Regions from separate parts of the Rhodopseudomonas sp. P1 genome, predicted to be linked through region 1. Evidence: riboswitches for the same ligand, from Rfam matches in the RefSeq annotation. Region 1 holds a riboswitch; the other holds the start of a gene.

Region 1 (6,835 bases):
CATGCACGCCGCCGATCCAGTTCGACAGATAGTGATACTGCGCCGCCGCGACCGCCGGCGGCAGATCGCTGAGCCCAAGCTTGGCGAGGCCGGAGACGAACCGTTCCTGCTGCTGACGGCGAAACACCCGGAATACGAATTCGGCGGCATCCGCCGTGCCGCGGCGGCTGACCAGAGACAGGACCAAGCCGGTGAACACCGCATGATACAGATCGGCGACGCCGCGCCATGCGCGCGACCGCACCGCCTGCGCGGTCTCGGACGCTTCTCCCATCGGCTCTCTTCCCGTTGTCGTTCTTGTTCGTGGTTTCTGCCGCAGCCGCCCTGCGACCAGCCGTCTCACTGATTTTCACGGGTGGGACTTGAACACAACCCCGCTTCCGACATTGCCATTGTTCAGTTCCTCCCGTGGAGATTTGTCGATGCGCCGATCGCTTCCAACCAGCCGGCTCGCCCTGTGCCTCGCCCTGGTGCTGCCGCTCGCGGCCTGCGGCGATCAGTCCAATCTGGCGCAGGGCGAGGATTTCGGCCCCTCGCCGACGCTGCCGAAGCCGGCGAACACGCTGTTGCCGACGGTCAATATCGCCAAGGCGGTGGGCTGGTCGGAGGGCGCCACGCCGAAACCGGCCGAGGGACTTGCGGTGACGGCGTTCGCGAGGGGGCTCGATCACCCGCGCACGATCCACGTGCTGCCGAACGGCGACGTGCTGGTGGCAGAAACCAACGCGCCGGAACGCCCCGAAGAGGGCAAGGGCCTCAAGCGCCGGGTCGCCGAGTACGTCATGGGGCAGGCCGGCGCCCGGACGCCAAGCGCCAACCGCATCACCCTGCTGCGCGATGCCGACGGCGACGGCGTCGCCGAGATCCGCGAGACGTTCCTCCAGGGCCTCAATTCGCCGTTCGGCATGGCGCTGGTCGGTAACGACTTCTACGTCGCCAACACCGATGCGATCGTGCGTTTCCCCTACAATCCGGGCGACACCCGGATCACCGCAGCGGGCGAAAAGCTGGCCGATCTGCCGGCCGGCCCGCTCAATCATCACTGGACCAAGGATCTCGTCGCCAGCCCGGACGGCAGCAAGCTGTACGCGACCTCCGGCTCCAACAGCAACGCCGCCGAACACGGCATGGCGGTCGAGGAAAACCGCGCCGCCGTGATCGAGGTCGACCGGGAGAGCGGCGCGACGCGGCTGTTCGCGTCCGGCCTGCGCAACCCTAACGGTCCGGCCTTTCATCCCGAGACCGGCGAATTGTGGGTGGTCGTCAACGAGCGCGACGAGATCGGCAGCGACCTCGTGCCCGATTACATGACTTCGGTGAAGGACGGCGGATTCTACGGCTGGCCGTACAGCTACTTCGGCCAGCACGTCGATGACCGCGTCAAGCCGCCGCGGCCGGATCTGGTCGAGAAAGCGATCGTGCCGGACTACGCGCTGGGCAACCACACGGCCTCGCTCGGGCTCGCCTTCAACACCAGCGATCTGTTTCCCGACGCGATGAAGGGCGGTGCCTTCGTCGGCCAACACGGCTCGTGGAATCGCAAGCCGCACTCCGGCTACAAGGTGATCTTCATCCCGTTCGAAGGCGGCAAACCGTCCGGGCCACCGCGCGACGTTCTGGCCGGCTTCCTCAACGCCGACGAACAGGCGCAGGGCCGCCCGGTCGGTGTCGCGCTGGACCAGCGCGGCGCGCTGCTGGTCGCCGACGACGTCGGCAACGCGATCTGGCGGGTGACCCCGGCGGGTACTGAGGCAGCGTCCAATTGAACGGCCGCAAACCGACTGGAGCGGGCTCGATCGCGGTCATTCGGAGAGACTGGAGTCCTGCGCGACCAATCGTAGACGCTCCCGAAATCGCGGCCGTCAGAGTCACGACGATTGCGTTGTGGCGACGGCCAGCCCCGGCCAGACGAGAAACTGCTCGGCACTGACCTTCGTGACCGGCAATGTCTTCATGCTAGAACGATAGCATCCGGCTCGAACACAGCCAAGGCGATGAAGGAGCGGGATAGTCCGCCTCACGCCTTGAAGTGCTTGCTCAGCTTCAGGCCCTGGGCCTGGTAGTTGGAGCCGATGCGCTGGCCGTACATCGCGTCGGGGCGCGACAGCATCTTTTCGTAGATCAGGCGGCCGACGATTTGGCCATGCTCGAGAATGAACGGCACTTCGCGCGAGCGAACTTCCAGCACCGCACGGGCACCCGATCCGCCGGCGCCTTCGTAACCGAAGCCGGGATCGAAGAAGCCGGCATAGTGCACGCGGAATTCGCCGACCAAGGGATCGAACGGCACCATCTCGGCGGCGTAGTCCGGCGGCACCTGCACGGCTTCCTTCGAAGCCAGGATGTAGAATTCGCCGGGATCGAGGATCAGCGTGCCGTCGGGGCGGGCCGCGATCGGCTCCCAGAACTCGCCGACCGCATAGCCGCCGCGGCGATCGATATCGACGACGCCGGTGTGGCGCTTGGCGCGGTAGCCGACAAAACCGTCGGAGTTCTCGCCCGAGAGATCGACGCTGAGCGCGACGCCGCCGGTGAGGTCCGCGTCGTCGGCATCGACCAGCCGCTCGGCGTCGTGCAACGCGTCGAGCTCGTCCTGCTCCAGCGTGGCCTGGCCGACGCGGAAGCGCACCTGCGACAGCCGCGAGCCTTCGCGGAGCAGCACCGGGAAGGTCTTCGGGCTGATCTCGGCATAGAGCGGGCCGTGATAGCCGGCGCCGATCATGTCGAAGCGGCGGGTGCCGTCGGCGATCACCCGGGTGAATACGTCGAGCCGGCCGGTCGAGCTTTTCGGATTGGCGGCGGCCACGATGTGGCGCGGCATCGCCAGGCTTTCGAGCAGCGGCACGATATAGACGCAGTTGGTCTCCAGCACAGCGCCGTCCGACAGGTCGATCTCGTGCAGCTTCAGCTCGTCGATCCGCTCCGCCACGGTGCAGTCCGGCCCCGGCAGGAAGCTGGCGCGCACCCGGTAGGCGATCGGCCCGAGTCGCAGGTCGAGGCTGGCCGGCTGGATCTGGCTCTCGACGAACGGATAGTCCGGCAGGATCAGGCCCGACTCCGTCATCGCCGCGATCATGCGGTCGGGCAGAATTCCGTTGGCGTCGGGCGGCAGGGTGAACGGCACGATGTCGGTCCTTCGGAGCGCAAGCCATGCCCTCCGGGAAACTCAGATACGAGCTTCAACCGCTAGCCGAAGCCCGGCTTGACGGGAAGAGTACGGAGGATTAAGAGCCCGACTTATCCCGTGGTGATTTGAGCCGGCCGGCTTGCAGCCACGTTAAACAAGTCGCTAAACAGGCCGGGGACGTTGTGGTCCCGGCCCGAGGGTTGAGCCCCAGGCCGGTTTTTTTGTGCCCGCATCGTCCGATGTGGGCACGCTGGAGACCACATGTCCGAGTCCAAACCGACCATTCCCGTTCCCGCCACGGCCCATTTCCGCCGCGAGACCCGCCTGGTGCATTCCGGCAGCTTGCGCTCGCAATTCGGTGAGACGTCCGAGGCGCTGTTCCTGACCCAGGGCTTCGTCTACGAGAGCGCCGAGCAGTGCGAAGCGCGCTTCACCGGCGACGACGCCGGCTTCCAATATTCGCGGTTCTCGAACCCGACCGTGTTCAGCTTCGAGCAGCGGATGGCGGAGTTCGAGGGCGCCGAAGCGGCGCGCTCGGCCTCCACCGGCATGGCGGCGGTGACCGCCGCGATGCTGGCGCCGCTGCGCGCGGGCGATCACGTCGTCGCCTCCAAGGCGATGTTCGGCTCGTGCCGCTACGTCGTCGAAGACTTGCTACCGCGCTACGGCATCGAGTCGACGCTGGTCGACGGCCTCGATCTCGACCAGTGGCAGCGCGCGGTCCGGCCGAACACCAAGACGTTCTTCCTCGAGAGCCCGACCAACCCGACCCTCGACGTGCTGGACATCGGCGCGATCGCCGAGATTGCGCATGCCGCCGGGGCACGGCTCGTGGTCGACAACGTGTTCGCGACGCCGATCTGGCAGAGCCCGCTGCAGCTCGGTGCCGACGTCGTGGTGTACTCCGCCACCAAGCACATCGACGGCCAGGGCCGCTGTCTCGGCGGCGTGGTGCTGTCGTCGCAGGCGTTCATCGAAGAACACATCCAGATGTATCTGCGCCAGACCGGCCCGTCGCTGTCGCCGTTCAACGCCTGGGTGCTGCTGAAGGGCCTGGAAACGCTGGCAGTCCGGGTCGAGAAGCAGACCTCCAATGCGGCCGCGATCGCCGATGCGCTGGCTGGCCATCCGAAGGTGCCGCGCCTAGTGTATCCGGGCCGCGCCGATCACCCGCAGGCCGCCACGGTGAAAAAGCAGATGGGCGCCGGCTCGACGCTGGTCGGCTTCGAAGTGAAGGGCGGCAAGGCCGAGGCGTTCCGCTTCCTCAATGCGCTGCAGCTGGTGAAGATCAGCAACAATCTCGGCGACGCCAAGAGCCTCGTCACCCATCCGGCGACGACGACGCATCAGCGGCTGAAGCCGGAAGCGCGCGCCGAACTCGGCATCAGCGAAGGCTTCATCCGGCTGTCGGCCGGCCTCGAACACAAAGACGATCTGATCGAGGATCTGCTCGCCGCGCTCGACAAGGTGTGAGCGAGCCGCCGTCGGCAGCAACGTAAAGTATCGGGCGACGCAAAGCGTCGTCCGGGACTGTTTCGGTAACGTCGTGACCGGCGGTTACGTGACGTCGATCAGGTGATTGCGCGCGCGATGACCGCAGTCATCGCGTCGTTCGTTACATCGGCCGGAATGCCGTGACGTCGCTCGGACCGGCGGTGCCGAGGCGGACCTGGTCGACCGAGCGGATGATGCCGTCGCCGAGCAGCTGCGCGAAGCAGGCGTAGCCCCAATCGTTCATGTGCAACCCGTCGGCGATGACGAACTTGTCGAACGGGATGGCCTGCTGCTCGTGCCATTCCTTCATCACTTCGAACCGCGGGAAAATGCCGACACGGCGCAGCTCGGCGAGCCGGCCGAGCGCCTTGATCATCTTGCCGGCGTTCTCGCCGCGTTCGTTGACGCGCGGCACGTATTGCGGATCGACCAGCACGATATCGGCACCGGCGGACTGGATCGCCTTGATGCCGTCGTCGACCAGCTTGCCGGTGTCGGCCGGATCGAGGTTGCGCAGGATCGCGTTGGTGCCGACCTGCCAGATCACCAGATCGGGCTTCGCATCCAGCACCGTCGACTTCAGCCGCCGCATCATTTCGGGCGCGTCTTCGCCGCCCTTGCCGCTGTTGACCACGGTGATGTCGGAGGCCGGATAATGGCGGCGGAGCTGGGCCGCCAGCCGGTTCGGATAATTGAAGGCCGGCGACGTCGACCCGTAGCCCTGGGTGGAGGACGAGCCGAATGCCACGATCACCACCGGGCGGTGATCGGCCAGCTTGCGCGCCACCCGCGGCAAAGCTCCGATCGACTTGGCGCCGCCCTTCGGCGGCAGGCAGGGCACTCGGCCGAGGATGTCACCGGCCTGCTTGGCGACATCTTTGATCTTGTCGAGCGCGGCGCCCGCGACGGTTTTCTTGCGCTCGAGCGTAGAAACATCGACCTCGCCCTCGCCGGGCGCCACGACCGGCGCCGCCTCGGCAGCTGGCGGGGCTGGCTCCGATGGGGTCTGCGCGAAGCTTTGCGGAGGAGCGATCAGGAGGGACGCCGTCGCCAAAAACGCCGCGACGGCGGTCGATCTCAAAGGGCCGGAAACTCTCATTAACGCTGGGTCCTTGCCTCCGCCGGATCGGTCTGCGCAGCCTCGATGACGAATGCCATCAGCGCGCGCGCCAGGCAGTTGTGCACGCGCAGCGCCAGATCAATCCCCGGCGCCGGGCTGAACAGATCGAATTCGCCCGTCTCGTTCCAGTGGCGCATCAGAGAGAAGCGGTCGAACAGCGGGACGTCGTGTTCCTGCGCCACCACCCGCATCGCGTCGAGATACGGCGCCGGATTGATCATGGTCTCGGTGCGGGGACTATACTGCAAATTCATCAAGATGATGTCAGAGCCGGCCTGCTTCACCGCATCGATGCCCTGCCCCAACGCGGTGCGGAAATCGTCCGGGTCGATCGAGCGGATCGCGTCGAACGTGCCGGTCTGCCAGATCACCAGCACAGGCTTGCGTTCGGCGACCAGCGCCGCCAGCCCGGTGGCAATGTCGGCCGCGGTGCGCTTCGGCCGCATCTCGACCATCACGTTGATCGTCACGCCCGGGAAACGGTCGCGCAGCAGGGTCTGCAACCGGCCGGGATACGAGCTGTTTTCGGCCGACAGGATGGTGGAAGAACGGCTGCCGACCACCAGGATGTCGAGCTTGTGGGTGGTCTTCAGCGCCGCGGCGACGCCCTTCAGCTTGGCTTCGCTGGCCAGCAGATAGGCTGGCGGAACACAGGTGGGAGCATCCTCGGCGACGGCTGCGCGGGGCGACAAGCCGACCGCCGTGAGCAGCGCCACGGCCACCATCCACTTCAAGCCGGCCATCGCCACGGCCTTCATGCTGCATCGCCTCCTGCGAGGTCGGCGTCCGGTGGTGGTCGCGCCCCGGCCTTGCTCGCCACATTCTTGTACCACGAGAACAGCCACGCAGCGGCAGACATGATGCAAATCCCTGTCACACTGACGAAGAAATGCAGCACCGCGCCGCCGGAGACCTCCGCCAGGATGAAATAGCCGGCGAAAGCGAGAAAGATGCCAATGCAGAAGATCTCGAGCGAGTGCTGGCCGCACAGGATCAAGGGCCGCAACCAGGGCGAGTTCAAGGCCGGCCAGTCGCGCGGAATGAACCGCACCGTCAGGGCCGCCAGCGCCAGGAAGTGCGCGAACCGCAGCACG
Region 2 (6,835 bases), 370 kb from region 1:
GATGGCGCGGGTCAGCTTCGACAGGTCTTCCTGGAATTCGCCGAGCATCTCCAGCACGGCGTCCTTGTTGGTCAGGAACACGTCGCGCCACATCGTCGGATCGGACGCGGCGATGCGGGTGAAATCGCGAAAACCGCCGGCCGAGAACTTCAGCACTTCCGATTGCGTCACGCCTTCGAGTTCTTCGGCGGTCGACACGATCGTGTAGGCGATCAGATGCGGCAGATGGCTGGTCACCGCGAGCACCAAATCGTGGTGTTCGGGCGTCATGATCTCGACATTGGCGCCGAGCGCGCGCCAGAACGCGGCGAGCTTTTCGGTCGCTTCGGCGTTGGTGCCTTCGGGCGGCGTCAGAATGCACCAGCGGTTAATGAACAGCTCGGCGAATCCGGAATCCGGGCCGGAGTTCTCGGTTCCGGCGACCGGATGCGCCGGCACGAAGTGAACGTCCTCCGGCAGGAACGGCGCCATCGCCTTCACGACCGCGGCCTTGACCGAGCCGACGTCGGAGACGATCGCGCCATGCTTCAGATGCGGCGCGATCTCCTTGGCGACATCGCCGCAGGCGCCGACCGGGATGCACAGAATGACGAGATCGGCGCCCTCGGCGGCTTCGGCGTTGCTCTCGACCACGCGGTCGACGATGCCGAGTTCGCGCACCCGCGCCCGGGTCTCTGCCGAGCGCGCGGTGGTGACGATCTCGCCGGCAAGGCCGAGCGACTTCGCTCCACGCGCAATCGAACCGCCGATCAGGCCGAAGCCGATCAGCGCGACTTTGCGAAACATCGGCGCAGAGTTCATGGCTGGCCCATGAACTCGCGCAAGTTTTCCAGCACCAGCGCGTTGGCTTCGTCGGTGCCGATGGTCATGCGCAGCGCATGCGGCAGGCCGTAATTGTTGAGCGCGCGCAGCACCAGGCCACGCTTGGTCAGGAACGCGTCGGCTTCCGCCGCGGTCTTGCCCTTGGTGGTCGGGAAGTGGATCAGCACGAAGTTGCAGACGCTCGGCGTCACCGTCAGCCCGAGCTTCGGCAGCTCTTCGGCCAGGGTGTTGCGCCACTTGTCGGTGTGGGCGCGCGAGCGCTCGACATGGCCGGTGTCCTGGATCGCCGCGACCGCAGCGAGCTGCGCCGGCACCGAGACGTTGAACGGCCCGCGAATGCGGTTGACCGCATCGACGATATTGGCCGGGCCGAACATCCAGCCGACGCGCAGCGCGGCGAGGCCGTGCACCTTGGAGAAGGTGTGGGTCAGCACGGTGTTCTCGGTGGTCGATACCAGTTCGATGCCGAGCTCGTAGTCATTCTTCATCACGTAGTCGGCATAGGCGGCGTCGAGCACCAGCACCACATGGCTGGGCAGGCCGGCGCGCAGCCGCTTGACCTCGTCGAACGGGATGTAGGTGCCGGTCGGATTGTTCGGGTTGGCGAGCCACACCAGCTTGGTGTTCGGCGTCACCGCTGCCAGGATCGCGTCGACGTCGGTGGTCAGGTTCTTCTCGGGCGCGACCACGTTCTTGGCGCCGTTCGCCAGCGTGGCGATCGGATACACCAGGAAGCCGTGCTGGCTCGAAATCGCCTCGTCGCCGGGCGCCAGATAGGTGTGCGCCAGCAAATTGAGGATCTCGTCCGAGCCGGCGCCGCAGACGATGCGGTCGGGATCGAGGCCGTAGGCCTTGCCGATCGCTTCGCGCAGAATCCGCGAGGTGCCTTCCGGATAGTCCTCGAGATGATCCGCCGCGCTCTTATAGGCCGCGATCGCGTGCGGCGACGGGCCGAACGGGGTCTCGTTGGCCGAGAGCTTGAACACCTTGCGGCCGGGTTCGGCCACCGGGCTTTTGCCAGGGGTGTAGGGCGCAATATCGAGGATGCCGGGATTCGGCACGGGACGTGACATCGTCAACTCCGGAAAAATCGTCGGGCGGCTGAGAGCCGGCAATTACGCGGACTTGCCGCTCGGGGGCACCGTATAGCGCCTTGCGTGGCTGCCGACGAGGGCCGACGAACGGAGGGAGGCCCCCGCTGCGATCAGAGCAGCCTTGATCTGATCGAGGCCGCCGGGCGCCGGGATCGACACCAGCAGGGCGGCGCCGTCAAAAGCGGTATCCGGCACCGCCACGACCTCGGCCAGCGGTGACAGTGCCCGGGCGGTATCGGCGCTCCAGCCCGACACCCGGATGCTCCAGGTCTCGACCTCGGTGACCATGGCGCTGTCGGCGACCCGGGACACCACGAAGACCGGCAGCGCGGCCGGGTGGTCGGCGCGCTCGATGAACGGCAGCCGGGCGATGATCTTCGGCGCGCCGTCGGCTTCCAGCGCCAGCCACCACGGATTGTTGCCCGAGGTCGCCGACACCAGCGCCAGGTCGCCCTTGGATTTCGCCACCGCCTCGACCGCCGCCGACGCCGAGAAGTGCGCCACGTAGGGCACCGTGAAGCCGAAATGGAAGCGGGCGGAATCCCGCATCGCCGACTCGCCGAGCGACTGGTCGGCGTGCACCGAGAACGGCGCCTGCACATAGGTAAAAGTCGCGATGATGACCCGCCAGATGCTCTCGACGGTGTCGAGCGGCAGGATGCCGTGGTGCCGCTGCACCAGCCGCCGCATCATGTCGGCCTCGCGCGCCGGGCGGAATGCCGAGCCGACCTCCTGGGTCTGCTTCACGGCGATCAGCCGGTCGATGATCTCGCCGCGCTGCATCAGCAGCTGGTGCACCTGCTCGTCGATGCTGTCGATCTCCTGGCGCAGGTCGGCGAGCGACGGCGGCGAGGGCGGCTTGGTCATTGCTTTTAGAACCTCGGACAGAAACGGGGATCGGCAGTCGCGGCGGTGCCGCGGTGCGTCCTTCTGCTTAAGAAACGGGGGCAGCGAAGGCAAAGGAAACATTGACCCTTTCCGGGCCAGGCTGCGCGGCCGTCGTGTTGACGGCTTTCGGCTTTGCAATTATCGTCCGGACCAGAACTCGTGGTCATTTGAGCCGGCCGGCTTGCAGCCACGTTAAACAACTCGCTAAACAGGCCGGGGACAGTTCCGATCCCGGCCGAACCAATGTTCAGGCCGGGTTTTTTATTCGCCCTGCCGTTCTTATCTGAGGTCGAACCGGGGCATCCCGGGATGTCGAGGCCGTTGGCAGGCGTATGATGAATATCCATTCGGTGAAGGGACAGAAGATCGCCGCCGGCGAGCGGACCCAGGAGGTCGACCACCCGCATTCGCTCATCGCGCAGTTCGGGGCCGACCAGCCGCTGCCGCTGGATTGCGGCATCGAGCTCAGCCCATTCCAGATCGCCTACCAGACCTACGGCACGCTGAACGCCGACAAGAGCAACGCCATCCTGGTCTGCCACGCCCTGACGATGGATCAGCACATCGCCAACGTGCATCCGATTACCGGCAAACCCGGCGGCTGGCTGACCCTGGTCGGCCCCGGCAAGCCGATCGATACCGACCGCTTTTTCGTGATCTGCTCGAACGTGATCGGCGGCTGCATGGGCTCCACCGGCCCCGCCTCCACCAACCCCGCCACCGGCAGGCCCTGGGGGCTGGATTTCCCGGTCATCACCATCCCCGACATGGTGCGCGCCCAGGCGATGCTGATCGACCGGCTCGGCATCGACAAACTGTTCTGCGTCGTCGGCGGCTCGATGGGCGGCATGCAGGTGCTGCAATGGTCGGTGGCGTTCCCGGAGCGGGTGTTCTCGGCGCTGGCGATCGCCTGCGCGACCCGGCACTCGGCGCAGAACATCGCCTTCCACGAGCTCGGCCGCCAGGCGGTGATGGCCGATCCGGATTGGCAGCACGGCCGCTACTTCGAGCACGGCTGTTTCCCGCATCGCGGCCTCGCGGTGGCGCGGATGGCCGCGCACATCACCTACCTGTCGGACGCGGCGCTGCATCGCAAGTTCGGCCGCAAGATGCAGGATCGCGACCTGCCGACGTTTTCGTTCGACGCCGATTTCCAGGTCGAGAGTTACTTGCGCTATCAAGGCTCCTCCTTCGTCGAGCGGTTCGACGCCAACTCGTATCTGTATCTGACCCGTGCGATGGATTACTTCGATATCGCGGCCGACCATGACGGCGTGCTGGCTGCCGCGTTCCGCGGCACGCAAACGCGGTTTTGCGTCGTGTCGTTCACCTCGGACTGGCTGTTTCCGACGTCGGAATCGCGCGCCATCGTGCATGCCCTGAACGCCGGCGGCGCACGGGTTTCGTTCGCCGAGATCGTCACCGACAAGGGCCACGACGCGTTCCTGCTCGACGAGCCGGAGTTCATCGATATCGCGCGCGCTTTCCTGCAATCGGCCGGCACTGCGCGCGGCCTCGGCAAGGCGGAGCACTGATCATGTCGGTGCAGGAAGGTTTGCCGCTGGAAGATAACGCGCGTCCGCAACTGCGCGTGCATCGTGCCGACCATCTGCTGGTCGCCGATATGGTCGAGACCGGCTCGAAGGTGCTCGACGTCGGCTGCGGCGAAGGCGATCTGATGCAGCTCCTCGAATCCCGCGGCGTCGATTGCCGCGGCATCGAGCTGTCGCGCGAGGGCGTCAATCGCTGCGTCGCGCGCGGCCTTGCGGTGGTGCAGGGCGACGCCGACACCGACCTCGATCACTACGTCGACGATGCGTTCGACTACGTGATCCTGTCGCAGACGCTGCAGGCGACGCGGCAGCCGAAAGAGGTGCTGGAGAATCTGCTGCGGATCGGTCGCCGCGCGATCGTGTCGTTTCCGAACTTCGGCTACATCAACATGCGGCTGCAGCTGCTGATCCACGGTCAGATGCCGCGCACCGAGAACCTGCCGGCGACCTGGTACGACACGCCGAACATTCACTTCTGTACGATCAAGGACTTCATCGGGCTGTGCGATGAGATCGGCGTCAAGATGGAGCGCGCGGTGGCGCTCGACCGCTACGGTCGGCCGCTGCGGCTGAATGCGCCGTGGTGGTTCTGGAATATGTTTGGTGAGCAGGGGGTGTTTTTGCTCAGCCGCGCGCAGAAAAAACCGCCGCTGCAGGCCGCCGACTACGTGGCACCTTAGTCGTACTTAATAAGTCGTTAATACGTGCGGTGATCAGTTCACCGCACGCGATACGTGTACAAATGTTGCGTATCATGAAATTTCCTCGAAATTTCCCCTAAAATCTGACTCTCGCTTTCTCAAAGCCATCCTCTCGCCATCCCTGATCGATTAACGCGTCGACCCCGATGTCGGCCCGTGCGGGTCGGCGCGTCTCGAGGAGTTCCGGGAGAGAGAGTCTGTATGGTTGTGTTTTCTGCGTTTGGATTGTTCCGCTTCGTCGCTGCCGCCCTGTCGTTCGTGGCGCTCGCGGCGATCGCCGCTCCCGCATCGGCCAAGCCGCTGCATCGTCACCACGCTCACGCGTCCAGCTATTCGCATCACTCCGCGTCTCGTCACGCGCACCATCATCGTCGCTCGCACGCTTGGCGCCGTCACGGCCGCATCGCGCAGCAGCAGGCGGAGGTCGCGCCGTCGGCTTTCGGTTTCCCCGCTAACGATCCGGCCATGGATGTCTCGGCCGCGATGGCGCAGCCGCAGCTGCAGCCCGCGACGCAGAAGCGCACCAGCCGTCGTCAGCGCCTCGCCGCCCAGCAGCAGGACTTCCAAACGCAGTCGTGGAATGGCGGCGGTACCGGCTCGAGCCTGGTGGAAGCTGCGCGCAGCTACATCGGCAGCGGCAATCCGACCGGCCGTCGTGCGCTGTGGTGTGCGCGGTTCATGAACATGGTGCTTGAGCGCACCGGCCATCAGGGCACCGGTTCGGACATGGCGAGTTCGTTCGCGCGCTACGGCCAGCGCATCTCCGGTCCGCAGGTCGGCGCGATCGCGGTGATGTCGCGCGGCAAGCGCGGCGGCCATGTCGGCGTCGTCAGCGGCATCGATGCGAACGGCAACCCGATCGTGGTGTCTGGCAATCACAGCCACCGCGTCGCCGAGTCGGTGTATTCGAAGAGCCGCATCTACGCCTACGTGATGCCGTCGAGCTGAGGCGAGGAGCTTCCCTCAAGGCACAACGTCATCCGCGGGCTCGACCCGCCTGCGCGGCCGAAGCCGCTTCGGCGCGGCGAAGGCCCGCGGATCCATCGCGCGCGGAGCGCGCCTCTTCGAAGAAGATGGATCGCCGGGTCGAGCCCGGCGATGACCTCAGGGGTGTTGAGCGCGATCCTGCAAGCACGCTACGCGAACAACGCCGCCTGCTCGACCTGCACCGCATCGCCCTGCGCGAGGTCGCCGGCTTCGATCACTTCGGCATAGACCCCGCAATCGGCGTGGCCGAGGTTCTGCTGCAGGGTCTCGGGGATCGCCATGTCGCGGGCGGCGGTCTGCGGGTCGACATTAGTGGCGGCGCAGCGGACGATGCGTTTGACCACCTTGAGCTTGACGTTGCCGATCAGCAGCGTCAGGTCCATCAGGTCGAATTCGTGCCAGGCCGGCCAGCCCTGGACATAGAGGTTGCCGCGGAAGCGCAGCGGATCGACCGGGCGGCCGATCATGGCTTCCAGCGCCGCGACGCTGGCGAGGTTGATGATCGACACCACCTTGCGCGCGACGTCCGAGAAGCTGTGGCCTTGGCCGGCCAGCAGCTTGGGCGGTCCGCGCAGCTCGTCGGCGCAATAGCCGGCGAAGAACCCCTCGATCGCGGCCCGGCCGGGTTCGGTCCGAAGATCGCCGCGGGCCAGTTCGGCGCCGTCGCGGGAGATGCTGAGCTCGCCGGTCGCGGCGTCATAACGGCTGCGCAGGGCGGCGAGCCGCTCGTTGCGCATCAGCATCAGAAACCTGATCTTGGGGAAGTAGCGGGGATTGGCCGGGTCGAACC

Evidence for each region. A riboswitch is a leader RNA that binds a small molecule or an ion and turns the genes downstream of it on or off. The one in region 1 is predicted to bind S-adenosylmethionine.
Region 2: it holds a riboswitch for S-adenosylmethionine, as region 1 does, so the genes downstream of both, metX (homoserine O-acetyltransferase MetX) here and LRC39_RS24215 (O-succinylhomoserine sulfhydrylase) in region 1, are expected to answer to the same signal.

The regions. Positions count from the first base shown of each region.
Region 1 covers NZ_CP088006.1:5,236,075-5,242,909, forward strand. Annotated here, with positions in the region: gene LRC39_RS24200 (hypothetical protein) at 1-274, opposite strand, end outside; gene LRC39_RS24205 (PQQ-dependent sugar dehydrogenase) at 423-1,766, shown strand; gene LRC39_RS24210 (2'-deoxycytidine 5'-triphosphate deaminase) at 2,018-3,124, opposite strand; SAM riboswitch at 3,235-3,314, shown strand; gene LRC39_RS24215 (O-succinylhomoserine sulfhydrylase) at 3,389-4,600, shown strand; gene LRC39_RS24220 (SGNH/GDSL hydrolase family protein) at 4,743-5,720, opposite strand; gene LRC39_RS24225 (SGNH/GDSL hydrolase family protein) at 5,720-6,499, opposite strand; gene LRC39_RS24230 (OpgC domain-containing protein) at 6,496-6,835, opposite strand, start outside.
Region 2 covers NZ_CP088006.1:4,862,552-4,869,386, reverse strand. Annotated here, with positions in the region: gene LRC39_RS22490 (prephenate/arogenate dehydrogenase family protein) at 1-801, opposite strand, end outside; gene hisC (histidinol-phosphate transaminase) at 798-1,895, opposite strand; gene LRC39_RS22480 (chorismate mutase) at 1,938-2,783, opposite strand; SAM riboswitch at 2,954-3,033, shown strand; gene metX (homoserine O-acetyltransferase MetX) at 3,140-4,339, shown strand; gene metW (methionine biosynthesis protein MetW) at 4,342-5,037, shown strand; gene LRC39_RS22465 (TIGR02594 family protein) at 5,260-6,006, shown strand; gene LRC39_RS22460 (MOSC domain-containing protein) at 6,195-6,835, opposite strand, start outside.